One region of the Loigolactobacillus coryniformis subsp. coryniformis KCTC 3167 genome, then DNA from elsewhere that is predicted to be linked to it. Evidence: predicted binding sites of a transcription regulator. Region 1 holds the regulator's gene; the other holds the start of a gene.
The links. The regulator HrcA, encoded in region 1, represses chaperone genes, less so after heat shock. The targets are predictions, from matches to a motif close to TTAGCACTCNNNNNNNNNGAGTGCTAA.

Region 1 (15,344 bases):
TTTTTATAGCGAACTATTAGCTTATGTGAAACATCAAAAAGCGCGTAAAGAACTTTTTGGCGATAAAAATGGAAAATAATCAAAAAGCACTAAACCTGCTAGGATTAAGTTTACGAGCAGGTGCATTGACAATGGGTGAAGGCTTAGTTTTAAAAGCGATCCAGCAACAGAAAGTGATGTTGGTGTTGGTCGCAGCTGATGCTAGTCAGGCAACACGTGATAAATTTAGCGCTAAAGGCGATTTTTATCACGTACCAGTAATAACAGCCTTCACGAAGGAAGCAATGAGTCAGGCGCTAGGCCGACCGCGTACGATCGTTGGGATCACCAACGCCGGGTTTGCCCGCCGACTTATTGCCTTACTGAAAACGTAGGGAGCGTGAAGATATGGGTAAAAAACGTATCTACGAATTAGCGAAAGAATTAGATGTCCAATCAAAAGTAGTGATTGATCGGGCGAAAAAAGCTGGAATCGATATTAAGAATCATATGTCCACGATTGACGATGCGCAAGAAAAAGTATTGCGTAACGCGATCAGTGGCGGAAAGGTGGCCAATACGCCAAATACTCAGCCGGTGGATCACACCAAAAAGGCAGCGCCAGCACCTCAGGCAGCACGCCCACAACAACCGACGCGTAACGAACACAGTCATGACGCGCATACACCTGCACATAATGACCGTGATCGCAACCAACCAAACCGGAATTACCAAGGCCAACACAGTAACAACAACTCAGGCCAACGTAGTAATCAAAACCAGCATGGTAACAACAATCATTCACAAAATCGTAATGATCGTTATAACCATAATAACAACCACAATAACAAGCCACGGGTATCAGCTAGCAATAACCGGGTAGCACCAAACCCACAAAATCGCGCTGATAACCGGGCACCAGTAAATGCAGCAAAACCAATCAGTTCGGCTAATTCTACGGTAAGAAGCAGCAATAACCGTAATCAAGGTACCGTTGGCGGCAACACTGCTGGTGGTAATCGTAATAGTAGCAGTCGCTTTGGTAACAATAATAGTAACCGTGGCGGCCGTGGTGGTAACAATCGTTTTGGTGGCAATGCTGGCGGCGGTCGTTTCAACAAGAAGCGCAATCGTCGTAACAAACGCCAGAACCATTCTGTTACGCCACCAACAACGCGGAAAGAACGGGCTTTGCCAGAAGTATTACAATACACTGAAGGCATGAACGTTCAAGATATCGCTAAGTTGATCCACCGTGAACCAGCCGAAATCATCAAAAAATTATTCATGATGGGCGTTATGGTTAACCAAAACCAGTCGTTAGAAAAAGATACGATCGAAGTTTTGGCAGCGGATTATGGCATCAAAGCTGAAGAAAAAGTTCAAGTAGATATTTCTGATTTGGATAAATTCTTTGCTGCTGAAGAAGCGAATACTAGTTATCAAGAAAAGCGGCCACCAGTTGTTACGATCATGGGGCACGTCGATCATGGTAAAACAACCTTGCTGGATAAGTTACGCCATACTAGTGTGACTGAAGGCGAAGCCGGCGGGATCACCCAAGCAATCGGTGCTTATCAAGTTAAGTCGAATGATCGTTTGATCACGTTCTTGGATACCCCAGGACATGCGGCCTTTACTGATATGCGTGCACGTGGCGCTGATGTGACTGATATTATTGTTTTAGTTGTTGCCGCTGATGATGGCGTAATGCCACAAACGATTGAAGCCATTAACCATGCGAAAGCAGCTAATGCGCCAATTATCGTTGCGGTCAACAAAATCGATAAACCGAATGCTAACCCGAACCATGTGATGGAACAATTGACTGAATATGAATTGATTCCTGAAGACTGGGGTGGCGATACGATCTTCGTTCCAATTTCAGCTAAGTTTGGTAAGAACCTAGATGAATTATTGGAAATGATCTTATTGGAAGCTGACATGCTGGAATTGAAAGCCAATCCTAAGCAAAAAGGTGCCGGTACGGTTATCGAAGCGCGTTTGGATAAAGGTAAGGGTGCTGTCGCATCGTTATTAGTTCAACAAGGGACTTTACGCATCGGTGATCCAATCGTTGTCGGTAACACGTTTGGTCGTGTCCGCGTTATGACTAATGACCGTGGTCGTCGGATCAAAGAAGCTAAGCCATCAACACCAGTAGAAATCACTGGTTTAAGTGATGTACCAGAATCAGCCGATAAGTTTATCGTCTTTGATGACGAAAAAACAGCACGGGCTGCTGGTGAAGAACGGGCTAAACAAGCTGTTTTGGCTCAACGTAACCGGACGAAGCATGTCACATTGGACAATTTGTTTGAAACCATGCAAGAAGGTCAACTTAAAGAAGTCGATATTATTATCAAAGCTGACGTTCAAGGTTCAGTTGAAGCTTTAGCTAATAGCTTGCAAAAAATCGATGTTGAAGGCGTGCGGGTCAATATCATCCATGAAGCCGTTGGTGCGATCAATGAAAGTGATGTCACCTTAGCTGCTGCAAGTAACGCGGTTATCATCGGTTTCAACGTTCGTCCAACACCACGGGCTAAAGACCAAGCTAGCACCGAAGACGTTGATATCCGCTTGCATAACGTTATCTACAACGCAATCGATGAAGTAGAAACTGCGATGAAAGGGATGCTCGAACCAACTTACCGCGAGAAGGTTATCGGTCAGTTAGATGTACGGCAAACCTACAAAGTTTCTAAAGTTGGCACGATTGCTGGCTTTATCGTGACTTCAGGTGTGGTCAAACGTGATTCTGGCGTTCGCTTAATTCGTGATGGCATTGTCGTTTACGAAGGTAAGATCGCTAGCTTGAAGCATTTGAAAGACGACGTTAAAGAAGTCAAACAAGGTTTCGAAGGTGGCTTAATGATCGAAAACTACAACGACGTCAAGGAAGGCGACCAAATCGAAGTCTTCATCATGGAAGAAGTTCCCGTCGAATAGTTTTAGATACGTTTAGACCATAATTGTGTAATAGGGCCATGTTTCTTGCGGCGAGTAGTTTGCCACAAGAATGGTCACCGACTGGAACATCAAAATTTATTAGTGTATTTGGCTAATAAATCACCTTAATTGTGTAATAGGAGGTAGCGTAATGGCACAATATCGGATTGGCCGTGTTTCCCAAGAAATTCAAAAGGAAACAACGGACATTTTATTGAAGCGTGTGCGTGATCCCCGGGTCGCAGGCGTCACCATCACTGGCGTTAACGTCACTGGCGATTTACAGCAAGCGACGATCTACTACAGTATTCTTTCTGACAAAGCCGGCGACGGTGAAAAAGCACAGCGCGGCTTAGAGAAGGCTACCGGCTTAATTCGGATGGAATTAGGCCAACGGATTCGCTTATTTAAGATTCCTGAACTGACTTTTGCTCGGGATGAATCTGTTCAGTACGGTAATCGAATCGATGAACTGATCAATCAGTTACATCGGGAAGAGCGTTAAGTTAAAATTTAGCAGACCTTGAGCAATTTTGCTTCAGGTCTGTTTTTTTGCGCTATTTTGTTGGCCGACTAGTGACCAGGCTAAATGTGCTATAATGATTTAGTTTGTAAGAGTCATGAAGATTAAGACTTTTACGGTGAGATAGCCATGTGAATCATGAAGGCGGAGGAAAATAATGAACGGAATTCTACCACTATATAAACCACGCGGCATGACCAGCCACGATTGTGATGCCCAACTGCGGCGCTTATTTCATACGCGTCGTGTCGGTCATGGCGGCACATTGGACCCAAATGTGGACGGGGTGCTACCGATCTGTATTGGGACTGCCACTAAGGTCGTTGACTATTTGGTGGCCGGCGGCAAAACTTATCAGGGTGAGGTAACGTTGGGTTTTGCGACCACGACTGAAGATCTGGATGGTGAGGTGGTTGAAAAAACACCACTCACCGCTGGCTTTAGTACGGCTCAGATCGATGCGCAAATGCAAACTTTTATTGGAACGATCACGCAGATCCCGCCGATGTTTTCTGCGGTTAAGGTTAAAGGTCGCCGGCTGTATGACTATGCTCGGGCTGGTGAAACTGTCGAACGGCCACAACGGCAAGTGACGCTAACTGATTTTAAACGCTTAAATGAACCAGAATTTGACGCGGTTGCCGGGACACAGAAGTTTCGTTTTGAGGTCAGCTGTTCTAAAGGGACATATGTGCGTACTTTAGCCGTTGATCTTGGCCGTAAACTAGGTGTTGCGGCGGTGATGTCAGCACTGACTCGGGTACAAAGTGGTGGCTTTACTTTAGCCGATACGATTGATCTGGATACCGTGGCAAAATTAAGTGCTGAAGATAAATTGGCAACGATTTTGCGCCCAATGGAGACGGCCCTAAGCGCTTATCCACAAGTTGAGTTAACGGCAGAACAGTGGGCAAAGGTGCAAAATGGCGCCTTTTTACCGCGAGCGGAATTGACACAATTAGATGAAGTGATCGCGTTAGTTTATGATCAAAAAATCAAGGCCCTTTATCAACCGCATCCAGAGTACCCGCACTTATTTCAACCAGTTAAAATGTTTCTGGCAAATGAATAATTCTATTTAGATTGGAGTCAAGGTTTAATGAAGATCGTACGAATTCATCATCCATATACTGTCGATCAAATTAGTGCGACGCCAGTGATTTTGGCGTTAGGCTTTTTTGATGGGGTGCATCGTGGTCACCAGACTGTGATCAAACGGGCCGCGACCATTGCCCGGCAACGGCAAATACCCTTAGCGGTGATGACCTTTAATCAGCATCCTGGCTTGGTATTCCACCAATTGGATGCCGAACAAATGAAGTATTTAACGACGCCTGCGATGAAAGCTGATTTGATGGCGCAATTAGGTGTCGATATTTTATATATTGTGGAGTTTACGTCTGCGTTTGCGGCATTATCACCCGCTGATTTCGTGGATCAATACATTGTTGGACTGCACGCTCAAGTAGCGGTTGCTGGTTTTGACTATACTTTTGGTCCTGAGCAGGCGACGATGCAAGATTTACCCCGTTATGCCAATGGGCGTTTCGATGTGGTTGAGGTCGCTCAGCAGCAAGATAATGCGGCTAAAATCAGTTCAACGCGGATCCGGGCAGCAATTAAGGCTGGCGATGTGGATCAAGCAAATCGGCTGTTAGGTTATCCCTACCGCAATGTGGGCGTCGTGGTACATGGCGTGGCCCGTGGGCGAACGATCGGCTTCCCCACACTGAATTTAGCAATCGATCCTGCACAACATGTGCCGGGGATCGGTATTTATGCGGTTAAATTAGCCATTGCTGGCCGCTGGTACACTGGCATGACTTCGATTGGCCGTAATGTAACTTTCGGTGATGATAACGCAGTTACAGTTGAGATCTATGTTTTAGACTTTGATCAAATGGTCTACGGGGAACAGGTACAAGTTGCGTGGTTCTCGCGGCTACGCGGGGAAATAAAATTTGCGGATGCTACTGGCTTAGTTCAACAATTACAGCAAGATAAACAGCATACTCAGGACTATTTTACTCAGCATAGTGGGCAGGTGACACTATGACCGGTGCCTATATCCACATTCCTTTTTGTGAGCATATTTGCTATTACTGTGATTTCAACAAAGTTTTTTTGGCAGGACAACCGGTAGATGATTATGTGGATTGTTTGTTACAAGAAATGTGCTTAGTTACGGCCGCTCATCCTGAAAAAACAATTGATACGTTATATGTCGGCGGCGGCACACCGACAACCTTGACGCCGGCGCAATTAGATCGTCTACTAACCGGTATGCAGGAGATTTTACCTTTTACTGGTCAAGAATTCACTTTTGAAGCCAATCCCAATGATCTACTAACTACGGATAAACTAGCGGTATTGCATGCCCATGGTGTTAACCGTTTAAGTATCGGAGTGCAGTCATTTAATGATGACGTGTTGAAAAAGATTGGGCGAATCCATCGTAGCGCTGATGTTTATACGGCGATTGCAAATGCACGTAAAGTTGGTTTTGAAAACATCAGTATTGACTTAATTTTTCGCTTACCGGGTCAAAGTATGGCTGATTTTACCGATAGTTTGGATAAAGCGATTGCGCTGGATCTACCACACTATTCAACCTATTCATTGATTCTGGAACGAAAAACAGTTTTCTATAATTTAATGCGGCAGGGTAAATTACATTTACCTTCAGAAGATGTTGAAGCTGATATGTATGAGTTGGCTTTGGAAAAATTTGCGGCTGCGGGACGACCTCAGTATGAGATCAGTAACTTTGCACGACCAGGCTACGAATCACAACATAATTTGACCTACTGGCGCAATGACAATTATTTCGGCTTTGGTGCCGGTGCCAGTGGTTATTTAGGTAAGGAACGTTACCAAAATTTTGGTCCGATCCAACAATATTTAACCCCGCTACATGAGGGACACGTGCCTGTCTTGCAACGGCATGTCTTGCCGCGTAGTGAACAAATCGAAGAAGAAATGTTTCTTGGGTTAAGAACGGTTGCTGGTGTCGACAAAGCACGCTTTGCCGCTAAATTTAGTTTACCGATGGCAGAACTCTATGGGACGACGATCGCTGAATTAGTGGCGCGTGGGCTGTTAGCAGAGGATGAGCAACATATTCATTTAACCCGACGTGGTGAATTTATGGGGAATGAAGTTTTTCAAGCTTTCTTATTGGATGACGAAACTTAGCCATTTGTAGCGCAACTTTAACCCTGGAAAGTGAGCGGGTTTTTAGTGCTGAGCGATTTCTCCGTCGTAAGACTGATTTTGGATAATTTAGCGGAAAAACCAGCTGTTGCCTTGACTTAAACGTGTGGAGTTGGTATATTAATAATTGTGTTAGCACTCAAATGTATCAAGTGCTAAAAAGAGGTGGTTCGAATGCTGACCAAGCGACAACTGGTTATCTTAAAGGAAATCGTCCGTTTGTATACTGAAAGTGGTCAGCCTGTCGGTTCTAAAAAGCTGCTCGACCAACTACCCATGCATGTCAGTTCAGCAACCGTTCGTAACGAGATGGTCCGTTTAGAAGATATGGGTTTGATTGAAAAAACGCATTTGTCTTCAGGGCGGGTACCATCGACTAAAGGGTATCGTTACTATTTAGATCATTTAGTTGAACCAAGTAGTGTTGATGCCAACGATTTAGCGGTGATCGAAACGTCATTTGATCAAAGCTATCATCAAATTGATCAGATCATTGCGCAGTCAGCCAAGATTCTTTCGAGTTTGACGAGTTACACCGCTATTTCATTAGGCCCTGAGTTACGCGATGCACGGTTAACTGGTTTTCGGCTAGTTCCTTTAGGCGACCAGCAAGTTATGGCGATTTTAGTCACTGATAACGGGGCGGTGGAGAATCAAATCTTCAATGTTCCCCGGGAGCTGGATAGTGAGAGCTTAGAGAAGGCCATTCGAATTATCAATGATCAATTGGTCGGTTTATCGTTGACTGGCGTGATCAAGCGTCTGCATAGCGATATTCCCCAGCTTTTGACCCAATATCTGATCACGCCAACTGGCTTTTTGGATATTTTTGGTAACGTCTTGAAAAAGGCGGCCCAGGAACGCTTTTATGTGGACGGTAAGATGAACTTGATCAATCCGGCCACCGTCAAAAATGTTGATCAATTGAAATCATTGTATAGTTTGATCGATCAAAACGATGATTTAGCTAAATTGATCGGTGTCCCTGATCGGTCCATTGAAGTGCGACTTGGTGACGAACTAACTAGCGATTTACTGCGTAACTTTAGTTTGATCACTGCCACTTATGACGTGGGCGATCACGGCAAAGGGATGATCGCATTATTAGGTCCCACAAGTATGCCATATTCACGGATGATCGGTTTACTCGATGTTTTCCGCGAAGAATTGGCTAAAAAAATAACTGATTATTATACCCATCGCGGGGATGAGTGATCATTGGAGGTGAATTTGTTTGGCTAAAAATGAACAAGCCGCAGCTGAAGATGCTTTAGCACAAAACGCTGATTTTCCTTCAGAGAAGGATTTAACGGCAAGCACAGCACCTAAGAGTGCCAGCGCAACTTCTGCAACAGCTGATTCAGCCGCGGATTCAGCAACTGATGCCACTGCAGAAGCAACTTCTGCGGCAGCAGATCCACAAGCTGAGCAGATCAAGACGTTACAAGAAAAAGTTGACGCGACGGAAGACAAGTATTTACGGGCAGAAGCTGAAATTCAGAATATGAATACACGTTTCAAAAAGGAACGCGAGCAATTGCTTAAGTATGAAGGTCAGGATCTGGTAAAGGATATTTTACCAGTGATCGATAACTTGGAACGCGCCTTAGCAGTTGATGTCAATGATAAGAACGGTGAACAATTGAAGAAGGGTGTCCAAATGGTTTATGATCATTTGGAACGGACTTTGAAAGATCATCAGATCATTGAGATCGCGGCTGCCGATCAGGCCTTTGATCCGACCATTCACCAAGCGGTACAAACCGTTGCTGTGGAAGGTGATCAAAAACCTGATACCGTGGTACAGGTATTACAAAAGGGCTATAAGCTCAAAGACCGCGTCTTACGACCAGCAATGGTCGTTGTCGCACAATAAAAATAAAAATTGGTAAAAGAGGTTAGAAATTTATGGCTAAAGTAATTGGTATTGACCTCGGGACGACTAACTCAGCCGTTGCCGTTCTTGAAGGTAACGAACCAAAAATCATTACAAACCCAGAAGGTAACCGGACAACACCATCCGTTGTTTCTTTTAAAAATGGTGAAACACAAGTTGGTGAAGTGGCTAAACGCCAAGCAATCACTAACCCAAATACAGTTGCTTCGATCAAACGTCATATGGGCGAAGCTGGCTACAAAGTTGATGTTGATGGCAAATCTTATACCCCACAAGAAATCTCAGCAATGATCTTGCAATATATCAAGAAATTCTCTGAAGACTATTTGGGCGAAGAAGTTAACGATGCGGTTATTACCGTACCGGCATACTTTAATGATAGCCAGCGTCAAGCAACTAAAGATGCTGGTAAGATCGCCGGCTTGAACGTACAACGGATCATCAACGAACCAACTGCTTCTGCCTTAGCTTATGGCTTGGACAAAGGCGATGCTGATGAAAAAATCTTAGTTTACGATTTAGGTGGCGGTACATTTGACGTTTCTGTACTTGAATTAGGCGACGGTGTCTTCGAAGTTCTTTCAACTAATGGTGATACACACCTTGGTGGTGACGACTTTGACCAAAAGATCATCGATTGGTTAGTTGCTGAATTCAAACAAGATAATGGCATCGATCTTTCTAAAGATAAGATGGCCTTACAACGTTTAAAGGATGCTGCAGAAAAAGCTAAGAAAGACTTATCTGGTGTTAACGAAGCTCAGATCAGCTTGCCATTTATTTCTGCTGGTGACGCAGGTCCATTGCATTTGGAGAAAACTTTGACTCGTGCTAAATTCGACGAAATGACTGCCGATTTAGTTGCCCGGACTAAAGTACCATTTGATAATGCTTTGCGCGATGCTAAATTAAGCTTAGGCGACATTGATAAAGTCATCTTAAACGGTGGTTCTACACGAATCCCAGCTGTTCAAGAAGCCGTTAAACAATGGACTGGTAAAGAACCAGATCGTTCAATCAACCCTGATGAAGCCGTTGCCTTAGGCGCTGCTGTTCAAGGTGGGGTTATTACTGGTGATGTTAAAGACGTTGTTTTACTTGACGTTACGCCATTGTCATTAGGTATTGAAACTATGGGCGGTGTCTTCACTAAGTTGATCGATCGTAACACAACGATCCCAACCAGCAAGTCACAGGTCTTCTCAACTGCTGCTGATAACCAACCAGCCGTTGATATCCATGTCTTACAAGGTGAACGGCCAATGGCAGCTGACGATAAGACCTTGGGTCGTTTCCAATTGACTGACATTCCTGCTGCACCTCGTGGTGTACCTCAGATCGAAGTTAAATTCGATATCGATAAGAACGGTATCGTTAACGTTTCGGCCAAAGATATGGGCACCCAAAAAGAACAAAAGATCACGATCAAGAGTTCTTCAGGTCTTTCTGATGAAGAAATCGAACGGATGCAAAAAGAAGCCGAAGAAAATGCTGAAGCCGATAAGAAGAAGAAAGAAGAAGTTGATTTACGTAATGACGTTGAACAACTCCTCTTCACAACTGATAAGACTTTGAAAGAGTTGAAAGGCAAAGTATCCGATGACGAAATCAAGAAAGCAGAAGATGCTAAGGATGCTTTGAAGAAGGCTCAAGAAGAAAACAACTTGGACGACATGAAGGCTAAACGCGACGATTTGAATAAGATCGTACAAGATTTATCCGTTAAAATGTATGAACAAGCTGCTAAAGAGCAACAAGCTAAGGGCGGCGACGCTGCAGACCAAGCAACTGGTGATGCTAAGAAAGATGATGACAACACCGTTGATGGTGACTTTGAAGAAGTCGACCCCGATAAAGATAAAAAATAAAGAGTGTGCCATAAGGCGGTCAGCTTCTGGAATATAACCTAGTTTGTTAATAAGAGACACAGCGTGGCTCGTTTTGCAAACGTAGTTATATGGAAGAAATTGCCTTATAAAACACGTTTATGCTTAACAAAACGAGCAGTATATCTTTTCCAACAAGAAGCCAAAGCCATCGCGGCTTTTGGCTTTTTGTTTTAATCTATGGTATGCTTGATGAAGTTTTTAATGGTAACGGAGTGCAGTTTGACGCTTGTTTTGGCAAGTTTCGTCAAATTTGCGTAAATTTCTAGGAGGTTCTTAATACGCATGGCGGATAAAGATTATTATGAGACTTTAGGGGTTAGCCGCGACGCCTCACAAGATGAAATAAAACGCGCCTACCGTAAGCTTTCAAAGAAATATCATCCTGATTTAAACAAGGCACCAGATGCTGAACAGAAATTCAAGGATATTTCGGAAGCTTATGAAGTTTTAGGTGATGCTGATAAACGTGCGCAGTATGACCAATATGGTTCAGCTGGTCCACAAGGTCAAGGTGGCTTCGGCGGCTTTGGTGGTGGCCAAGACTTTGGTGGTTTTGGTGGCGGTCAAAGCTTTGGCGGTTTTGACGATATTTTCAGTCAGTTCTTCGGTGGTGGCGGTGGTCAACGCTCAAATCCAAACGCACCACGGCAAGGATCTGATCTGCAATACCAGATGGATCTTAAGTTTGAAGAAGCGGTTTTTGGTAAAGAAACCACGATCTCTTATACCCGCGAAGCGATGTGCCATACTTGTAATGGGACTGGCGCTAAACCAGGGACAACACCTGATACTTGTCATAAATGTCATGGCTCTGGCTATATTCAAGTCACACGGCAAACGCCATTAGGTCGGATGCAATCACGTGAAGTCTGTGATGTTTGTCATGGTACCGGTAAAGAAATCAAAGAAAAGTGCCCAACTTGTCATGGCTCTGGTCACGAAGAAGAACGCCATAGTGTTAAAGTCAAAGTCCCAGCTGGGGTTGAAGATGGCCAACAAATGCGTTTGTCGGAACAAGGTGAAGCGGGAGAAAACGGTGGCCCTTACGGCGATCTATTCATTGTTTTCCGCGTGGCACCAAGTGATAAATTTGAACGTGACGGTGCTGAGATCTATTTAGAAGTGCCGATCAGTTTTGTCCAGGCAGCTTTAGGCGATGAACTGCAAGTTGATACCGTTAGCGGTAAAGTGAAATTAAAGGTTCCGGCTGGCACACAGACCAACACCACTTTCCGTTTACGTGGACAAGGCGCACCACGTTTGCGTGGTAATGGTCGTGGTGATCAGCACGTTAAGGTTAAAGTCGTTACACCTAAGCATTTAAATGGCGAACAAAAAGAAGCTTTGAAGACTTTTGCCAAAGCTAGTGGTGAAGACATGACTGAAACCGAAGGCAACTTATTTGATAAGTTATTCGGTAAACGCAAGAAGTAGCAACAAACAGGTGGCTAAATGCCACCTGTTTTTTTGCGAGTACGGTAATCGTAATTGCACCAACGCGGCGAGCTTGCTATAATTTAAAGGAATAGCCTACGTGAGTGGGCATTGAGAAAGTAGGCAAGATAATGGATATTAAAGCGATGCAAGAACGTCAAAAACATATTCGCAACTTTTCGATCGTTGCCCATATTGATCACGGTAAATCAACTTTGGCCGATCGAATCTTAGAATTGACGCATACAGTTGCTAAGCGTGATATGGAGGCACAGATCCTCGATACGATGGATCTTGAACGCGAGCGGGGGATCACGATCAAATTAAATGCCGTTGAATTGGCTTATCAAGCTAAAGATGGGCAGACTTATACATTTCATTTGATCGATACGCCCGGTCATGTGGATTTTTCTTACGAAGTTTCCCGTAGTTTGGCGGCCTGTGAAGGGGCTGTTTTGGTTGTTGATGCCGCACAGGGGGTCGAAGCGCAAACTTTGGCCAATGTTTACTTGGCCATCGATAATGACTTAGAGATCATTCCGGTGATCAATAAAATTGATTTGCCAGCTGCTGATCCTGAACGCGTTAAGGCGGAGATCGAAGACGATATTGGCATTGATGCCCAAGATGCCGTGTTAGCCAGTGCTAAGCAAGGAATTGGGATCGAAGAAATTTTAGAACGAGTTGTCAGTGATGTTCCGGCGCCAACTGGCGATCTAACGGCACCATTGCGTGCGTTGATCTTTGACTCAGTTTACGATAGTTACCGTGGGGTTGTGCTGAATACACGAGTTTTTGAAGGTGTCGTCAAGCCAGGCGATACGATCAAGTTAATGCAAAGCGGCAAAACTTTTGAAGTGACTGAAGTCGGCGTGATGTCACCAAAGGCTGTTCAGCGGGAGATGCTGATGGCCGGGGATGTTGGTTATATTACCGCTAGTATCAAAACGATTCAGGATACTGAAGTCGGTGATACAGTGACGTTAGCGAATAATCCAGCGACAGAAGCAATTCAAGGTTATCGTAAAATGACGCCGATGGTTTATTGTGGACTATATCCGGTGGATTCATCAAAATATAATGAATTACGCGAATCGCTGGAAAAATTACGCTTGAATGATGCTGCTTTAAGCTTTGAACCAGAAACTTCAGAAGCCTTAGGATTTGGGTTCCGTTGTGGTTTCCTCGGTTTATTGCATATGGATGTTATTCAAGAACGGCTTGAACGTGAATTTGATTTAGATCTAATTACCACTGCTCCATCAGTAATTTATCACATTAATTTGACTGACGGCACACAAAAAGTTGTGGCTAATCCGTCAGAGATGCCCGATCCAGCAGCGGTACGTTCAATTGAAGAGCCTTTCGTTCACGCCTCGATCATGGTACCAAATGATTATGTTGGTGCGGTAATGGAGCTGTCGCAAAATAAGCGTGGCGAGTTTGATACCATGGAGTATTTGGACAATAACCGAGTCAATGTGATCTATCATTTACCGTTGTCAGAAATTATTTATGACTTTTTCGATAAACTAAAATCCAGTACTAAAGGTTACGCCTCATTGGATTACAATATTGAAGGTTATCGCGAAAGTAAGTTAGTCAAAATGGATATTTTATTAAACGGTGAAGCGGTCGACGCATTGAGCAGCATTGTGCATCAAGACTTCGCGATGGAGCGGGGCCGCGATATTGTTGCTAAATTGCAAAAAATTATTCCCCGGCAACAGTTTGAAGTGCCGATCCAAGCTGCTATTGGTAATAAGATCATCGCGCGGACTAACATTAAAGCACTGCGTAAAAACGTGTTAGCTAAGTGTTACGGTGGTGATATTTCTCGTAAGCGTAAATTGTTAGAGAAACAAAAGCGCGGGAAGAAACGGATGAAGCAGATCGGTTCAGTGGAAGTCCCACAGGAAGCCTTCATGGCTGTTTTACGCACCGACGAGGAAGAAAGTCATAAGAAATAGGGACTTACATGAAAATGTATTTCCGCGGTTATAAAAAGAAACCAACGCAAAAGTCGATCTTGCGTTGGTTTCTTTTTAGTTTATAAGCGTTGGCTTTGCTGTAACCATTGCTGCGCCGCCGTTATTTCTTGTGGACTGAGGGCGTGGGACTGCTCAGCTTCAAACACGGTGAGATCAGCTTGAGCAGTTGTCAGGCTTTGGGTCAGTGTTTGAAAGTTAGTTGCCGACACGATTGGATCAAAACTACCGTGAGAAGCCCAGATTTTTACGTCAGATAATGGTTGGACCGTTTTATACGGTGTTAACTGCATAGGGTGAAATAATAGGCCCGTTTTAAACTGGGCTTGCCCGGTCAGCCAAGCATGTGCCGCCATGTTAGCGCCGTTTGAATAACCGAGGACGATCATGCGATTAACCGCCAAGTGATGTTTAGCGGCCAATTGGTCGATGGTTTGCAGCAGCCAAGTTGTCTCTTGTGCTAGGCTGTTAAGGTCAAAGCCGCCCGTTGCGGTATGAGAGAAGTAACGGGTGCGGCCATTTTCAACTAAACGGCCGCGAATACCTAGTAGCGGACTATTGGGTGCTATTTTTTGTGCTAGCGGAACTAATTCATCTTCATAGCCACCAGTACCATGGAGCATTAAAAGTGGTGCTTGTGCAGGGTCACCTGCTTGAAAATAGTAATTGAGTTCAGTCATGGTTAATCGGCCGCTTTCTTATCGGTATTGAAGGGAACTAGGTGTGCTTCAATATCTGCGCGTTGTTCTTCTAAAAATGGTGGTAGTTCTAGATGTACGCCAGCTTCTTCATAAGTTTCGTCAACTAAGAAACCAGGTCCATCGGTGGCGATTTCGAATAAAACGCCGCGACCAGGACGGAAATATTCTGATTTAAAATAGAAACGATCTACGAAGCCAGAGTGAGCCAACCGAGCTGCGGAGATTTTTTTGATCCATTCACGTAAATCCGCTTCGTCGGCAGTACGAAAGGCCAAGTGGTGGACGGTACCATAAGCTTGTACTTCATCGGCTGGTAATTGTTCATCAGCCACGATCACTTGGGCACCATGACCGCCATTAGCCACTTCATACAAGGTTTGATTACCTTCAGTGGCGACTTTGGCAAAGCCAAGTAGTTCAGTTAGCACTTGCGCCATTTTTGCTGCATAGTTGACGGTGATCCGCATTGGTCCTAAGCCACTGATCGCAAATTCTTTTGGTACTGGACTGGCCAGATAAGGGGTACCGGCGGGCACACCATGATTAATTTCATCGGAGATCAACTGATAACGTTCATGATCAAAATCATAGAAGCGCAAAGTCTTGGTGCCAAATTCAGTGACGATCGCTTCATGTTCGATTTGGTGGTCGTCAAAGCGTTGTTGCCAGTAATCTAAAGCAGCATCACTGGGCACACGGAAACCGATGCGATCGATACTATTACGTCCTTTAGTGCCTTGAAATTGCCCAGGAAAATCGAAGAATGTA
Region 2 (15,344 bases), 740 kb from region 1:
AATTACGCCAAAGACCATGATATTCCAGTACCAATTAAACTAGGCAGTCCTTACTCAATCGATCAAAATCTTTGGGGTCGGGCTAACGAAGCCGGCGTTTTGGAAGATCCTTGGGTCACACCACCAGCTGATGCTTATGATTTGACTAACGCAATTGAAGATACACCTGATGAAGCGGATAAAGTTGAGATCGAATTTAAACAAGGTGTGCCGGTTGCCTTGAACGGTGAAAAATTAGGTTTGGTTGATTTGATCGCTAAATTAGATAAAATTGCCGGCAAACATGGTATCGGTCGGATCGATCATATTGAAAACCGTTTGGTCGGTATCAAATCACGGGAAGTTTACGAAGCACCAGCTGCCGAAGTTCTGATCAAGGCGCATAAAGCTTTGGAAGATTTGACCTTTGAACGTGATTTAGCACATTTCAAGCCAACGATTGAATTACAATTGACGAACACCATTTATAATGGCTTGTGGTTCTCACCACTATTTAGTTCTTTATTGGCGTTCTTGAAGACGTCACAACAGGTTGTGACTGGTACGATCCGGGTTAAATTATTTAAAGGCAACGCAACTGTTGAAGGTCGGAAGTCACCATATTCGTTGTACGACAAAGATTTGGCAACTTACACTTCGTCAGATACATTCGATCATGTTTCCGCAGTTGGTTTCATCAAACTTTGGGGTCTACCAACACAAGTTTATACACAAGTGCAGGACAAAGTTAACGGCGAACAGGCAAAGGAGTAGTTTATGGCAGAAAATCATCAATTATGGGGCGGTCGTTTCACCGCAGAACCAAGTGAATACGTCCAAAGCTTTGGTGCATCGATCCATTTTGATCAAAAAATGGCGGCTGAGGATCTGCACGGCTCATTAGCACACGTTGCGATGTTGAAACACACCGGCATTTTAAAGGGCGACGAAGCTGATCAAATCACGGCTGGCTTGCACACTTTGCAGGAAAAATTAGCCGCCGGTGAATTGCATTTTACGATTGAAAATGAAGACATTCATTTAAATCTTGAAAGTCTGTTGACTGCGGAGATTGGGCCTGTAGCCGGTAAATTGCATACCGCACGGAGTCGGAACGATCAAGTTGCAACTGATATGCATTTATATTTAAAAAATCATTTGCACACGATTCTGCAATTAGTCGTTGAATTGCAGAAGGTCGTCGTGAATAAGGCAGATCAGCACGTGGAAACATTGATGCCGGGCTATACCCACATGCAGCATGCCCAACCGATCTCTTATGCCCATTATTTAATGGCCTATTATGAAATGTTGCAACGTGACTACAATCGCTTTGAATTTAACTTAAAGCACACCGATCGTTCGCCACTAGGGGCGGCAGCTTTAGCCGGGACAACATTTCCAATTGATCGTGAGTACAGCGCTGAGCAATTAGGTTTTACGGATGTCTACCAGAATAGTTTGGATGCGGTCAGCGACCGTGACTTTATTCTGGAGTTTCTCAGTAACTGTGCGCAATTGATGATGCACCTTTCTCGTTTCTGTGAAGAGATCATTCTGTGGGATACCCAAGAATTTCAGTATTTGGAGTTATCTGACACGTATTCTACTGGTAGTTCGATCATGCCGCAAAAGAAGAATCCAGATATGGCTGAGTTGATCCGGGGTAAAACCGGCCGTGTTTATGGTGATCTGATGGGCCTGTTGACCGTGATGAAAGGTTTACCGTTGGCGTATAACAAGGATTTCCAAGAAGACAAAGAAGGCATGTTCGACGCGGTCGATACGGTTGAACAATCGTTGACTGTTTTCCGGGGGATGCTGGATACTTTGACAGTAAAAACTGACAATTTGGCGCACGCTACTAGTCACGATTTTTCCAACGCGACTGAGTTAGCCGATTATTTGGCTAGCAAAGGGTTACCATTCCGGCAGGCACATGAGCTAGTCGGTGAGTTAGTTTTGAAATGTATTCAAGAACATAAATACTTGAAGGATGTTTCATTAGCCGATTATCAGGCATTGTCACCATTGATCGCGGTGGATGTTTATCAAGCACTAGATCCACGGACAGCCGTCGCGCGGCGTAATTCGCTGGGTGGTACTGGTTTTGATCAAATCAAAAAACAAATTGCAGCCGCGAAAGCTGCTTTGCAATAAGCTTTAATTAAACGTCACGCTTAAGTGGCGTTTTTTTTTGCGCCGCAAAAAAAGTGTAATTTAAGCGCTTTTTAATCTAATTAAGTTATAATAAAAATAGATAAATAAATAGGTAATTGCTGGTTTGAGCTGCTGCTAAAACGTTGGGAGGCGTTCAGGTATGAAGTATCAAGCAAGGCTATTAAGCGCTGGTTCTTGGCTCTGTGGTTGTTTAGTGATTATGTTAATGGCCGCGAACCCGGTTGTACCAGAAGCATCGATGTTCAATGGAACTGGAATGTGGCTTGCATTATGTGTGTTTACTGGATTATACATTTTGCCAATGCTAGGTAAGTTGATCAAAATTGATTACGGATATTATTTATTGACGGGGTGGTTGGCAATCAACTTGTTGCTATTTATTGTTGCCGGCGTACCGGTAGTATTTAGCGTGGGTGCACTGGGTTTACGTCTATTATTGGGTGTGACGGCGCTATTAGGGCTGATCGATTTAATGTTTTGGTTACCGCAGGCGTTAGTGCCTGAACGACCGCTACAAGAGACTTAATGATGGGGAATAAAAGCTGTGCTACTGGGCACAGCTTTTTTAATCGGTATAAAACTAGTAATGATACACCCGGTATGTTACACTAATTTAGATACGAAAGTGAGACACTAGGGGGCGTTGCCATAATGGCGGCGTTAGCTAAATGTAAAATAGCACCAGATTTTTTGCGACTATATTGTGCCGTAAAATAATCAGTACCCGGAATAATAGCCGTTTATTCGCAAAAAAATACGAGTAAACTTAACCTTAATCGTGTAATCATGCGGAAAAGCATGGTTCAGCACAGCTCTAGAAAGGAATTTGAAAATGGTAGATACTTTAAATTTAGTTGTGATCACTGGCATGAGTGGCGCTGGTAAAACAGTTGCCATGCAAAGCTTCGAAGATCTCGGCTATTTCTGTGTTGATAACATGCCACCTAGCTTGTTACCGAAGTTTTGGGAATTAGTCAAAGAATCAGGTAAAGTTACCAAAATCGCACTAGTTATCGATTTACGTTCACGTGCGTTTTACGATGAAATAGATGAAATGCTGGCTAATTTGGATAACACTAATTTTGTTACAACCAAGATCCTCTTTTTAGATGCTTCTAATGAAGAGTTGGTTTCGCGTTACAAAGAAACACGGCGCGCTCATCCATTAGCAATGGAAGGCCGTTTATTAGATGGTATCGTCAAGGAACGGAATTTGTTGGCTGAGATCAAAAATCGGTCACAATTGATCATTGATACGACTGAATTGACGCCACGGCAACTGCGTGAGGAGATTTTTAATAACTTTAAATCCGCAGAAACCACGACGTTCCATATTGAAGTGATGTCGTTTGGCTTTAAATATGGTGTACCGATCGATGCGGATATTGTGATGGATGTTCGTTTCTTGCCTAATCCATATTATGTGCCTGAATTTAAAAAGTTAACTGGCTTGAATCAGGCTGTTTATGATTACGTTATGCAACAACCGGCTACGGAAGACTTCTATGAACGGTTTAGCAGTATGCTACATTTCATCATGCCTGGCTATGAAAAAGAAGGTAAAACGAGTTTAACGATCGCAATCGGCTGTACTGGTGGGCAACATCGTTCAGTTGCGTTGGCGGAACGATTAGGTAAGGATCTGGGGCAACACTATCCGGTTGACACGACCCATCGCGATATGAATAAGCGGAAGGAGACTGTGAATCGCTCATGACAAGATCGCCCAGAAATTATCGACGGCCGAAGATGGTTGTCATCGGCGGTGGCACTGGCTTACCGGTTATTTTAAAAAGTTTGCATAAGCAGAATACTGATATTACGGCTGTGGTGACTGTGGCTGATGACGGTGGTTCGTCAGGCGCCATTCGGAATTACGTTAACGTGGTTCCACCTGGTGATATCCGTAATGTCTTGGTGGCATTATCTAATTTACCGCAACTTTATTTGGATATTTTTCAATATCGTTTCAATAGTGATGATTCATTTTTAGCCGGTCATGCGATCGGTAATTTGATCATTGCGGCGTTATCCGAAATGCGCTCAGGTATTTTTGGTGCGGTCCAAGAGTTGTCAAACATGATGGAGATCGATGGCCATGTTTATCCGGCCAGTGATGATCCATTGGTATTAAACGCGCATTTTAGTGATGGTACTGAACTTGCTGGAGAAGCAGAAATTACAGCTGCCGGTAAAAGTATTGATCGTGTGTGGGTCACCCCAGCAGATCCGACTCATGCTGCGCCGCAAGCAGTAGATGAAGTCATTGCGGCGATTATGGACGCCGACACAGTGGTGTTAGGGCCGGGGAGTTTGTTCACCAGCATTCTACCCAACTTAATGATCAGTAACGTCGGGGAGGCAGTGCGCCAAACCAAGGCTGATGTAACTTATGTCTGCAATATCATGACGCAAAAAGGTGAGACGGAGCATTTTACTGATGCTGATCACGTTCGTGTTTTGGCTAAACATTTAGGTAGTCAATTCGTTAATACGGTATTGGTCAATACTGAACCAGTTCCACCTAACTATATGGATCATCAAAAATATGATGAGTACTTAGTTCAAGTTGAACACGATTTTAAGGGCTTGCGCGAACTTGGTTGTCGCGTGATCTCAGATAATTTCTTGTCGCTCCACGATCGTGGTGTCTTTCATGATGGCGATAAAGTGGCACAAGAATTATTGCATTTAGCCTTTCAACCACACGATTAATTAGAAAGTAGGTGGCGGATTTGGGGTCATATGCTAGTGAAGTTAAGAAAGAACTCACCACGCTGGAGGTCCACCGTGAACACGCACGCGCTGAATTAGAAGCTTTAATTCGGATGAATGGTTCATTAAGTATTGCCAATCATCAATTTGTTTTAAACGTGCAAACAGAAAATCCAGCAATTGCTCGCCGCATTTACGCCTTGTTGCGTGATAATTATTCAATTGAAGCTGAGTTATTGGTTCGGCGTAAAATGAAATTAAAAAAGAATAATCTTTACATTGTCCGCTTAAAACATGGCAGTACATTAGTGCTCAATGATCTGCATATTTTAACTGGTGCATCGACGTTATCAACCTTACCTTCTACAGAAGTTAAGGAGTCCGACCAGAAAATGCGTTCATATTTACGTGGGGCCTTTCTAGCTGGTGGTTCCGTTAATAATCCTGAAACGAGTCGCTATCATTTGGAGATCTATTCATTATATGAGGAACATAATCTACAGATTGCCGCGATGATCAACCAGTTTGGAATGAATGCTCGGGTGACCGAACGTCGTGGCGGCTATATCGTTTACTTAAAGGAAGGCGAGAAGATCGCTGATTTCCTACAGCTGATCGGTGCGACTAGTGCGATGCTGAAATTTGAAGATATCCGAATCGTTCGTGATATGCGTAATTCGGTGAATCGCTTAGTTAACTGTGAAACTGCCAATTTGAATAAAACGATCGATGCGGCGACGCATCAAGTGGAGAATATTAAGTTTATTGAACAGGTCGCGGGCTTAGATAGCCTGCCGCAAAAGTTGCAAGAAATTGCTATTTTACGTTTAGCTAATCCTGATATTACGTTAAAAGAATTAGGTGAGCGGGTTCCTAGTGGCGCAATCTCTAAGTCAGGAATCAACCACCGCTTACGTAAATTAATGCAAATTGCCGATAACTTACGGGCGGGTAAAGTCACTTCGTAAGCTGAAAAAGCCGATCAAACTATTTTATTAGTTTGGTCGGCTTTTTGATTAGATCAATTTGGCTAATTCTTCAGTTGTAATGTGTTCGTCAAAAATCGCTTCTCCAATAATCACAGTTGGGACAAATTGAATGTTAGCGGCTGCGGCTTCATTTAAAACTAAATCGATCATTGCTTGGTTTGGCTGCAATTTAAAACCAAAATGTTGTTTAATGTAAGCTTCAATTTGGGTGTCGTTTAATTGTTCGCCCCACTCGGTTTGTTGTGCAAATAAAATTTTAATTGCGGCGTAGGCTTGTTCCGGTTGGTCATAGGGTAAGTGATGTTGGGCTAGATTACCTTTTCTTAGGGTCACTTTAGGTTTGTCGAAAAGTTTGAAAACTCGTTTGATTCGGCCGCTGGCCACTGCAGGTTCTAAAATGGGGGCGGCCTTTTTAAACCAGGTTTTGCTATAGGGGCAGCGCAGATTGATAAATTCAATCACAGTGATCGGCGCATTAATATCGCCGACAACTAACCCGCGCTGACTGATCTTAGTTAAATCGATCGCAGATGTATCCATAATCAGTACCTCCATTTTTGAATGTCTACTACTAAAAATACCCTACCAACAATTGCCGGTAGGGTACAGAAATAAACTATTTTTGATTAACCATGATATCGTCGATCAAACCATAATCCTTAGCTTCTTGCGCAGTTAAGTAATGGTCACGGTCGGTATCTTTTTGGATCGTTTCAAGATCTTGACCAGAGGATTCAGCCAAAATTTTATTTAAACGATTACGGGTCTTCAAGATTTCGCGTGCAGCGATCTCAATTTCAGTTTGCTGACCTTGAGCACCACCTAAAGGTTGATGGATCAAGACAGTTGAGTTAGGTAAAGCAAAACGCTTGCCTTTAGTACCAGCTGTAAGTAAAACGCTGGCCATTGAAGCAGCCATCCCCATAGCAATCGTTTGAATATCGGATTTAACGAAATTCATTGTATCGTAGATTGCTAAGCCGGCTGAAACTGAGCCACCAGGAGAGTTGATGTAGATTGAAATATCTTTTTCAGAATCTTGGGCGTCCAAGAATAGTAGTTGGGCGATGATCGAGTTGGCCATTTGGTCGTTAACTTCACCAGATAACATGATGATACGGTCTTTTAACAGACGTGAATAAATATCATAAGCACGTTCGCCTCGTGAAGATTGTTCAATGACTGTAGGAACTAACATAGTGTGACCTCCTAAAGTTTCAAGTTTAAATTAATTTTAGCACTCAATTAAGTGTAATGCTAGTTTAGACTATTGGTCAAAAAAGGTCAAATATTTAGTTGCTAAATATTTGAAAAATTAATCGATTCTTGCCACAAGCTTGCCACTGATTAAATGTTGTTTGAGCGCCTGTAGGCCTTGGGGAATCTGTTCGAAGGACAAGACATGATCGATCATTGGATCAAGTTTTTTAGTCACAACGAGTTCACCTAAAGCAGTTGCCATTGTTGCTAAATCCGCTTGTTGCTGTGGATTATGACTTTGATGAGCACCACCTAAGTTAACACTAAGGACACTTTGACCATAACGACCGAGATCATAATGACTTAGATCAGGTTCACCGACGATCGTGACTAGCGCGCCATTGTAAGCCAACCGCTGTAGATCAGCAGTCGCCTCGGTAGAACCAATCGTGTTGATGATCAGATCAACGCCGAGTCCCTGAGTCAATTCTTTGATCGTTGCGGTCACATCAGTGGTTTGATAATCGATAATATGGTCTGGCTGTAAGCTTTGTACAAAAGCGCGTTTACGCGCCGAAACCGTGGTATAAACGGTCAAACCAATTTGTTTGGCCAATTGAATGGCAATTCCGCCGACACCACCAGCACCGGCGTGGATCAAAACGGAATGCCGATTGGTCAGATTAGCTTTACGGTAGACAGCGGCATAGGCAGTCATGGCGCCACAAAGTAGGGCGGCGGCTTGCTCATAACTTAATCCGGTGGGCATTTTGGCGACGGCATAACTTTTGACCACCGCGTATTCGGCAAAGCCGCCATTTTTAGTCAGGTCACCGTGATAAAAAACACGTTCGCCAGCTTTAAAGCCAGTGACGGCAGCACCAGTTGTGACGACTTCACCAGCAACATCCAAGCCAAAAATATGCGGGAATTGCCAATTTGTATTACCTTCTTCCACTAATTTGTAGTCCACTGGATTTAAACCAACGGCGTGGACGCGGACAAGAACTTCATCTGCAGCGGGCTGTGGTTGAGGCTGTTCCCCGAGTGTTAGCGCATTGAGTTCATGGGCAGTAGCTGAATTTACATACAGTGCCTGCATTTTGATCACACTACTTTCTAATTAATCACTGACTAAAAGTATAGCACAAGTAAGCGAAACAACTCCTGAGCTCATTTATGGTGAACATGCTATTCTATGTTTGAAAAAATATCGTAAGTATTAAATTCAAGGAGTTGAGGTTAAATGTCTAAAAGTCGTGTGGAAGCTTTTACTGATGGCGTAATCGCCATTTTGATCACCATTTTAGTGTTAGATCTACGGCCACCAGAAGGTGTATCGTGGTCAGCGTTACATCAGTTGATCGAACCTTTTTTAGCGTATGTGGTTAGTTTTGTCGCGATCGCTATCTACTGGAATAACCATCATCATCTCTATCAAACCGTCAAAAGGATTGATGGCATTGTATTGTGGGCTAACACCGCCTTATTATTTTGGCTTAGTTTGTTGCCATTTGCGACTGCCTGGGTCGGCGAAAATTTGACTGCGATGTTGCCCGAATTGAGCTATGCAATTGTCTCGTTTATGTGCGGATTGACCTATAATTTACTTGATTGCTGCTTAATTCATGCCAATGGACAAAATTCACGGGTGGCAGTCATTTCACAACATGATCATAAACGCTGGTTATCGCTGTTGATTTATTTCATCGGCTGCTTATTGACCTTGGTTTGGCCGCCAGCTGGCCTGGTAGCTAGCATTGTGGTTTCGATTCTGTGGTTTATTCCTAATCGGCGCGTTGAGCAGGAATTCCGCTGAAAATAAGCGCATGCGTATTTATTGTTTTGCTACGCCGGACTTGTTATTTTGAACTTAATCCTAATAAAGAGGTGGTTCACAGATGACAGAACGGCAGCCCAAAGAAAATTACTTGATCAATGACAGTAGTAAAAATGTGACGCCAACACCTGAGATCGACCATCCCACTTATCGACCAGCGGATAAACTTAAAGACAAAGTTGCCATTGTTACTGGTGGTGATAGCGGTATTGGTGCCGCAGTGGCATTATTGTATGCGCGCGAAGGGGCAGATATCGTGATCGTGTATTATGAATCAACTGACGATGCTCAAGCAATCAAGGATAAGATCACTGCATTAGGGCGGCGTGTGTTAGTTTGCCAAGGCGATATTGGCGAACCAACTTTTGCCCAGCAAGTGGTGGATCAAACGATGCAAACTTTTCAACACATTGATATCTTGGTCAATAATGCAGGGGAACAGCATGTCCAAGAAAAAGTGGGTGCACTAACTGATAGTCAGTTTGAGCGTACTTTTCGAACGAATATTTTTGGTCAGTTTTATCTGACCAAAGCAGCGCTACCATATTTAGCGGATCATAGCGCAATCATCAATACGACCTCAGTGACGGCCTTCAAAGGAAATCCACTTTTGTTAGATTATTCATCGACCAAAGGTGCAATTGTTTCTTGGACCCGTGCCTTAGCGCAAAACGAAGAACTATTAAAACGTGATATCCGAGTTAATGCAGTTGCACCGGGACCGATTTGGACACCATTAATTCCCGCAACTTTTCCGCCAGATAAATTAGAAAATTGGGGTAAAACCCCAATGGGACGCGGTGGCAAAGCTTATGAATTGGCACCAAGCTACGTATTCCTAGCTGCAGTGGACAGTAGTTTCATCACTGGTCAAACTATTCATGTCAACGGCGGCACCTTTCCTGGATAAAACAAAATCACCCGACTTATGCAAAAATGCACAGTCGGGTGACTTTTTTGGTATTAAATCATCAAGTGGGAGCTTCAAATTTTATCGCGATAATTAAAAAACGCCTTGCATCAACAAGGCGCCGAACTCGAAATTATTTATGCGCCTGGAGGGAATCGAACCCCCATCTCAAGAACCGGAATCTCACGTGATATCCATTACACTACAGGCGCATCTGAACAACATAAATAATCTTACCGGAAATCTGCATAAAAAACAAGTCCTAATACAGAAAAAATAATCTATAGCCAAATTAAAGTAAGTTGACTAAAATAGAGAGTAACTTAGCACGGTCAAACGAAAGGAACGGTCAACATGGCATACCAACAGGGACTTAGTCAGCAACAAAAACAAGTCCAAAAGCTTGCGATGACGCAGCAATTGCAACAATCGATCCAGATTTTGCAATACAATGCCGATGGGTTACAACAGTTCTTACAGCAAAAAAGTTTAGAAAATCCGTTGTTAGCAGTACGCCACACAACACAGGGCCAAGCTAATTTAAGTGGTAGTCAGCGCCGCGTTGATAATTTTATGAATGCAATTCCGGACACGACGCAATCGTTATTCGACTATTTATTAGAACAAGTTCATTTGACCATGCGCGATACGCCGTTGCGTGATCTAGTCTTGTTTCTATTAGAATATGTCGATCTTAACGGCTACTTACGGATCACCAATGAAGAGATCAGTGCTAAAACGGGTGCTGATGCGGTGCAGATTTTAGATGCCATCACATTATTACAGCAGTTAGATCCGCCTGGTGTAGGTGCACGTAACTTACAAGAAAGCTTATTGTTGCAGACAGAAAGTGATAATAGTGCGCCTAACTTGGCTTATATTGTTTTGGAGGAAGATTTCACTAATTTTGTCGAACGCAAGTGGAATGTGATCGCGACCAAATATCGTGTTGATATTGCTGAGATTCAGCATATTTTCGATTACGTGCAGACGTTGACCCCACGGCCGGGTGCTGCCTTTAGCCAAACCCAAAACAATTTTGTGCGTCCTGAGTTGGTGGTTCACGCACAAGGGGATGAGCTACAGTTAAATTTAACTAATGAATCACAGCCACAGCTAGTTTTTCAGCAGCATTATTTTGATCGTATGCTGAAAACCAATGACCGCGAAGTGACTGAGTATATGAAAGAAAAAAAGCAGGAGTTTGAATGGTTACGAAAAAGTGTTGGGCAGCGCGGAAACACGATCCTTCGTGTCGGCCAAGAAATCATTCAACGGCAGCATGAGTTCTTTTTCAATGTAAAACGACCACTGAAGCCGTTATTATTACGCGATGTAGCGACCAAGCTAGGTGTTCACGAGTCAACGGTCAGTCGCACGGTGAATGGGAAATACTTGCAGACTGACTTTGGCATTTTTGAATTAAAGCATTTCTTTACCAATGCTGTCGGCAACCAACAAGCCGATTCCGCAGCTAGTGTTAAACAACAATTACAGGATCTGATTGCAGCAGAAGATAAGCATAAGCCATTATCGGATCAACATCTGGTAGCTTTATTGGGTAAAGCTGGAGTGACAATCTCGCGAAGAACGGTTGCCAAGTATCGCGAAAGTCTTGGTATTGCAGCCTCATCAAAGCGAAAGCGCTTCGATTAATATCCTTGATTTATCGGGGGTTGAGCCTTGCATTTCAGCAGTGGTCTTGTTATAATATTTTTGTGCTTGAGGAGTGGACAGATTGACTGTGCACTTTACTTTTTGGCCATGATGGGTCATTATACGACATAGTTGGACGATTATAGTCCCACTAAGGAAGAGGATCAGCATGCATCAGGAATTAGCCTGGCTAGAAATTTTGGCGCCGGACTTGATCGACGTGGTTAAACAGCGTTACCAAGTGTTGCAGTCCATTTATTGGCTGGCACCAATTGGTCGGCGGTTATTAGCCCAAGAACTCAACATGAGCGAGCGTGCATTACGAACCGAAACTGATTTTTTACGGTTACACGGTTTGATCACAACTTCTAAGTCTGGTATGATTTTGACCACTCAAGGTGAAGAAGCGTATCAAAGCTTAACAACTGTCATGGAGCGTTTGCTCGGTGTACATTCGAAAGAAAAACAACTGAGTAAAGTGCTCGGTATCGATCATTGCTTGATCGTAGCTGGCGATTCCACCAAGTTACCGAAAGTTCTGACCGATATGGGCAAGTTAGTTAATGAAACGCTGGACGTTATTTTGCCCAAAGGTGAGAACGTTATTGCGGCAATGGGTGGCACAACAATGGCTAATGTAGCTAATTCGTTGACGCCAAAATTATCGCAGCAGCGGCATTTGACTTTTGTACCTGCTCGTGGCGGCTTAGGTGAAGCAGTTGATATTCAAGCAAATGCAGTTTGTGCGCGTATGGCGGTCCATACTGGCGGCGAACATCGTGTGTTGTATATCCCTGAACATGTCAGCGAACAGACTTATAAACCTTTGTTAGCCGAGCCTGCGGTTAAAGAAGTGTTACAGTTAGTTGACAAAAGTTCGGCGGTGGTTCATAGTATTGGTGAGGCAATTCCAATGGCAAAACGCCGGGATATGTCTGCTGAAACGATAGCCATGTTGCAACAAAGACAGGCGGTTGGCGAAGCGTTTGGTTATTTCTTTAATCAAGCGGGAGAAGTCGTTTATAAGATTCCTCGAATTGGTTTACAACTTCGCGACCTTGAAAGAATTCCCAGTGTGATTGCTGTTGCTGGTGGCGCAAATAAAGCAGCTGCTATCAAGGCATACACACAACTAGCACCCCATCAGACGTGGTTGATCACGGATGAAGGTGCCGCAAACTTGATTTTAAAAGGGGTAACCCTTTAAAATAAATTTTTTATTTCCTAAAGGAGGAAATTTAGGCATGACTGTAAAAATTGGTATTAATGGTTTTGGACGTATCGGCCGTTTAGCTTTCCGTCGTATCTTCGAATTAGGTGCTAAATCTAACGATATCGAAGTTGTCGCAATCAACGACTTAACTTCACCTGCTATGTTAGCTCATTTATTGAAATATGATTCAACACATGGTACTTTTGCTGGCGAAGTTAGCGCTACTGACAATGGTATCGTTGTTAACGGCAAAGAATACCGTGTATATGCTGAACCTAAAGCACAAGATATTCCTTGGGTTAAAAATGACGGCGTAGATTTCGTCCTTGAATGTACTGGTTTCTACACATCCAAAGCTAAATCACAAGCTCATTTGGATGCAGGTGCAAAACGTGTCTTGATCTCAGCTCCAGCTGGTAGCGATTTGAAGACAGTTGTTTACAACGTAAACGACGATGTATTGACTGCTGATGACACAATTGTTTCAGCTGGTTCATGCACAACTAACTGCTTAGCTCCTATGGCTTACTTCTTGAACAAAGAATTTGGCGTTGAAGTTGGTACTATGACAACTATCCATGCTTACACTTCTACACAAATGTTATTAGACGGCCCTGTTCGTGGCGGTAACTTACGTGCAGCTCGTGCAGCTGGTGTTAACACTATTCCTCATTCAACTGGTGCTGCTAAAGCTATTGGCTTGGTTATCCCAGAATTACAAGGTAAATTACAAGGCCATGCACAACGTGTTGGTGTTGTTGACGGTTCATTAACTGAATTAGTTTCTATCCTTGACAAAAAGGTTACTGCTGACGAAGTTAACGAAGCTATCAAGAAGCATACTGAAGGTAACGAAAGCTTTGGCTGGAACGCTGACGAAATCGTATCAAGTGACATCATTGGCACAACTTACGGTTCAATCTTCGACCCAACTCAAACAGAAGTTACAACTGCTGGCGACAAGCAATTAGTTAAGACTGTTGCTTGGTACGACAACGAATATGGCTTCACTTGCCAAATGGTTCGTACTTTATTGAAATTCGCTACTCTCTAATCCGTTAGAACTAGTAGGTTTCAAAACCGCATAATGCTTTAAAAAAGGCGGAGGGAGGTTGACTCCCTCTGCTTTTTTTGTTGGTCAGCGCGCAGGGCCCGCGGGCTGGCAACGACTAAATAGTTAAAATAGGAGGCTATTCACTATGGCTAAATTAATCGTTTCTGATTTAGATGTTAAAGATAAAAAAGTGTTGATCCGTGTAGACTTTAACGTACCGATCAAAGGTGGCGTTATTGGTGACGATAACCGGATTGTTGCTGCATTACCAACTATCAAATATGTGGTTGAAAATGGCGGTAAAGCAATCTTGCTTTCTCACTTAGGCCGGATCAAATCTGACGAAGATAAAAAAGAATTAAGCTTACAACCTGTTGCAACTCGCTTGGCTGAATTATTGAACCAACCAGTTACTTTTGTTCCTGTTAACGAAGGTAAGAAGCTTGAAGATGCTGTTAATGCAATGACTGCTGGTCAAGTACTTGTTATGGAAAACACTCGTTTCCAAGACATCGACAATGACTTTGGCAAGCGCGAAAGCAAAAACGATCCTAAATTAGGCGAATACTGGGCTTCATTAGGCGATGTTTTTGTTAATGATGCATTTGGTACTGCTCATCGTGCCCATGCTTCAAACGTTGGTATCGCAACTGCTATGAAAGCTAAAGGCCAAAAAGTGGCTGCCGGCTTCTTAATGGAAAAAGAAATCAAGTTCTTAGGTGATGCCGTTGACAATCCTAAGCACCCATTTGTTGCCATCTTAGGTGGTGCCAAAGTTTCTGATAAGATCGGTGTGATCGATCATTTATTAAGCAAAGCTGACAAAGTTATCGTCGGTGGCGGTATGACTTATACGTTCTATGCTGCTAAAGGTTTAAGCATTGGTAAGTCATTGGTTGAAACAGATAAAATTGATTTAGCTAAACAAATCATCGACAAAGCTGGCGACAAGTTAGTCTTGCCTGTTGATAATATTGTGGCTAAAGAATTCAATAACGATGTACCTAGCAAGGATGTTGAAGGTAACATTCCTGATGGCTACATGGCTTTAGATATCGGCGAAAAGTCAATTGCTGAATTTAAAGATGTGCTTAAAGACGCTAAGACAGTTGTTTGGAACGGCCCTATGGGTGTGTTCGAAATGAGCAACTACGCTAAAGGCACTTTGGAAATCGGCAAGTTCTTAGGTACTTTAACTGATGCAACAACCATCGTCGGTGGTGGCGATTCAACTGCAGCAGTTAAACAATTAGGCGTTGGCGACCAATTGACTCATATCTCAACTGGTGGCGGTGCTTCACTTGAATACCTTGAAGGTAAAGAATTACCTGGTATTGCTGCTATTTCTAATAAATAAATTTAACAAATCTGGTGTATCTGGCACCAGGTTTACATAACAGACATGAAAGGATGTTACAAATGCGTAAACCAATCATTGCGGGTAACTGGAAATTAAACAAGAACCCTAAAGAAACTGCTGAATTTGTTGCTGGCATTAAAGGCAAGTTAGCTGACGCTACTAAAGTTGAAGCTGTTATCGGTGCTCCTGCCGTTGACTTACAAACTTTGATCGATGCTGCTAAAGGTACTGATTTAAAAGTTGCTTC

Region 2: the regulator HrcA is predicted to act here: its motif matches at 7,099-7,125, upstream of clpP (ATP-dependent Clp endopeptidase proteolytic subunit ClpP).

Annotation. Positions count from the first base shown of each region.
Region 1 is NZ_CP017713.1:1,416,397-1,431,740, forward strand. Features, by position in the region: gene rnpM (RNase P modulator RnpM) at 1-79, shown strand, start outside; gene LC20001_RS06995 (L7Ae/L30e/S12e/Gadd45 family ribosomal protein) at 69-374, shown strand; gene infB (translation initiation factor IF-2) at 388-2,931, shown strand; gene rbfA (30S ribosome-binding factor RbfA) at 3,083-3,436, shown strand; gene truB (tRNA pseudouridine(55) synthase TruB) at 3,612-4,526, shown strand; gene ribF (riboflavin biosynthesis protein RibF) at 4,554-5,510, shown strand; gene hemW (radical SAM family heme chaperone HemW) at 5,507-6,649, shown strand; gene hrcA (heat-inducible transcriptional repressor HrcA) at 6,842-7,882, shown strand; gene grpE (nucleotide exchange factor GrpE) at 7,902-8,543, shown strand; gene dnaK (molecular chaperone DnaK) at 8,576-10,432, shown strand; gene dnaJ (molecular chaperone DnaJ) at 10,736-11,887, shown strand; gene lepA (translation elongation factor 4) at 12,019-13,857, shown strand; gene LC20001_RS07050 (alpha/beta hydrolase) at 13,938-14,555, opposite strand; gene LC20001_RS07055 (ring-cleaving dioxygenase) at 14,558-15,344, opposite strand, start outside.
Region 2 is NZ_CP017713.1:2,160,051-2,175,394, reverse strand. Features, by position in the region: gene LC20001_RS10775 (argininosuccinate synthase) at 1-753, shown strand, start outside; gene argH (argininosuccinate lyase) at 757-2,139, shown strand; gene LC20001_RS10765 (hypothetical protein) at 2,300-2,686, shown strand; gene rapZ (RNase adapter RapZ) at 2,993-3,877, shown strand; gene LC20001_RS10755 (gluconeogenesis factor YvcK family protein) at 3,874-4,875, shown strand; gene whiA (DNA-binding protein WhiA) at 4,896-5,843, shown strand; gene LC20001_RS10745 (thioredoxin domain-containing protein) at 5,892-6,404, opposite strand; gene clpP (ATP-dependent Clp endopeptidase proteolytic subunit ClpP) at 6,481-7,062, opposite strand; gene LC20001_RS10735 (alcohol dehydrogenase catalytic domain-containing protein) at 7,180-8,166, opposite strand; gene LC20001_RS10730 (TMEM175 family protein) at 8,311-8,883, shown strand; gene LC20001_RS10725 (SDR family oxidoreductase) at 8,966-9,814, shown strand; tRNA gene LC20001_RS10720 (tRNA-Arg) at 9,955-10,026, opposite strand; gene rpoN (RNA polymerase factor sigma-54) at 10,169-11,470, shown strand; gene LC20001_RS10710 (sugar-binding transcriptional regulator) at 11,640-12,677, shown strand; gene gap (type I glyceraldehyde-3-phosphate dehydrogenase) at 12,715-13,737, shown strand; gene LC20001_RS10700 (phosphoglycerate kinase) at 13,883-15,094, shown strand; gene tpiA (triose-phosphate isomerase) at 15,157-15,344, shown strand, end outside.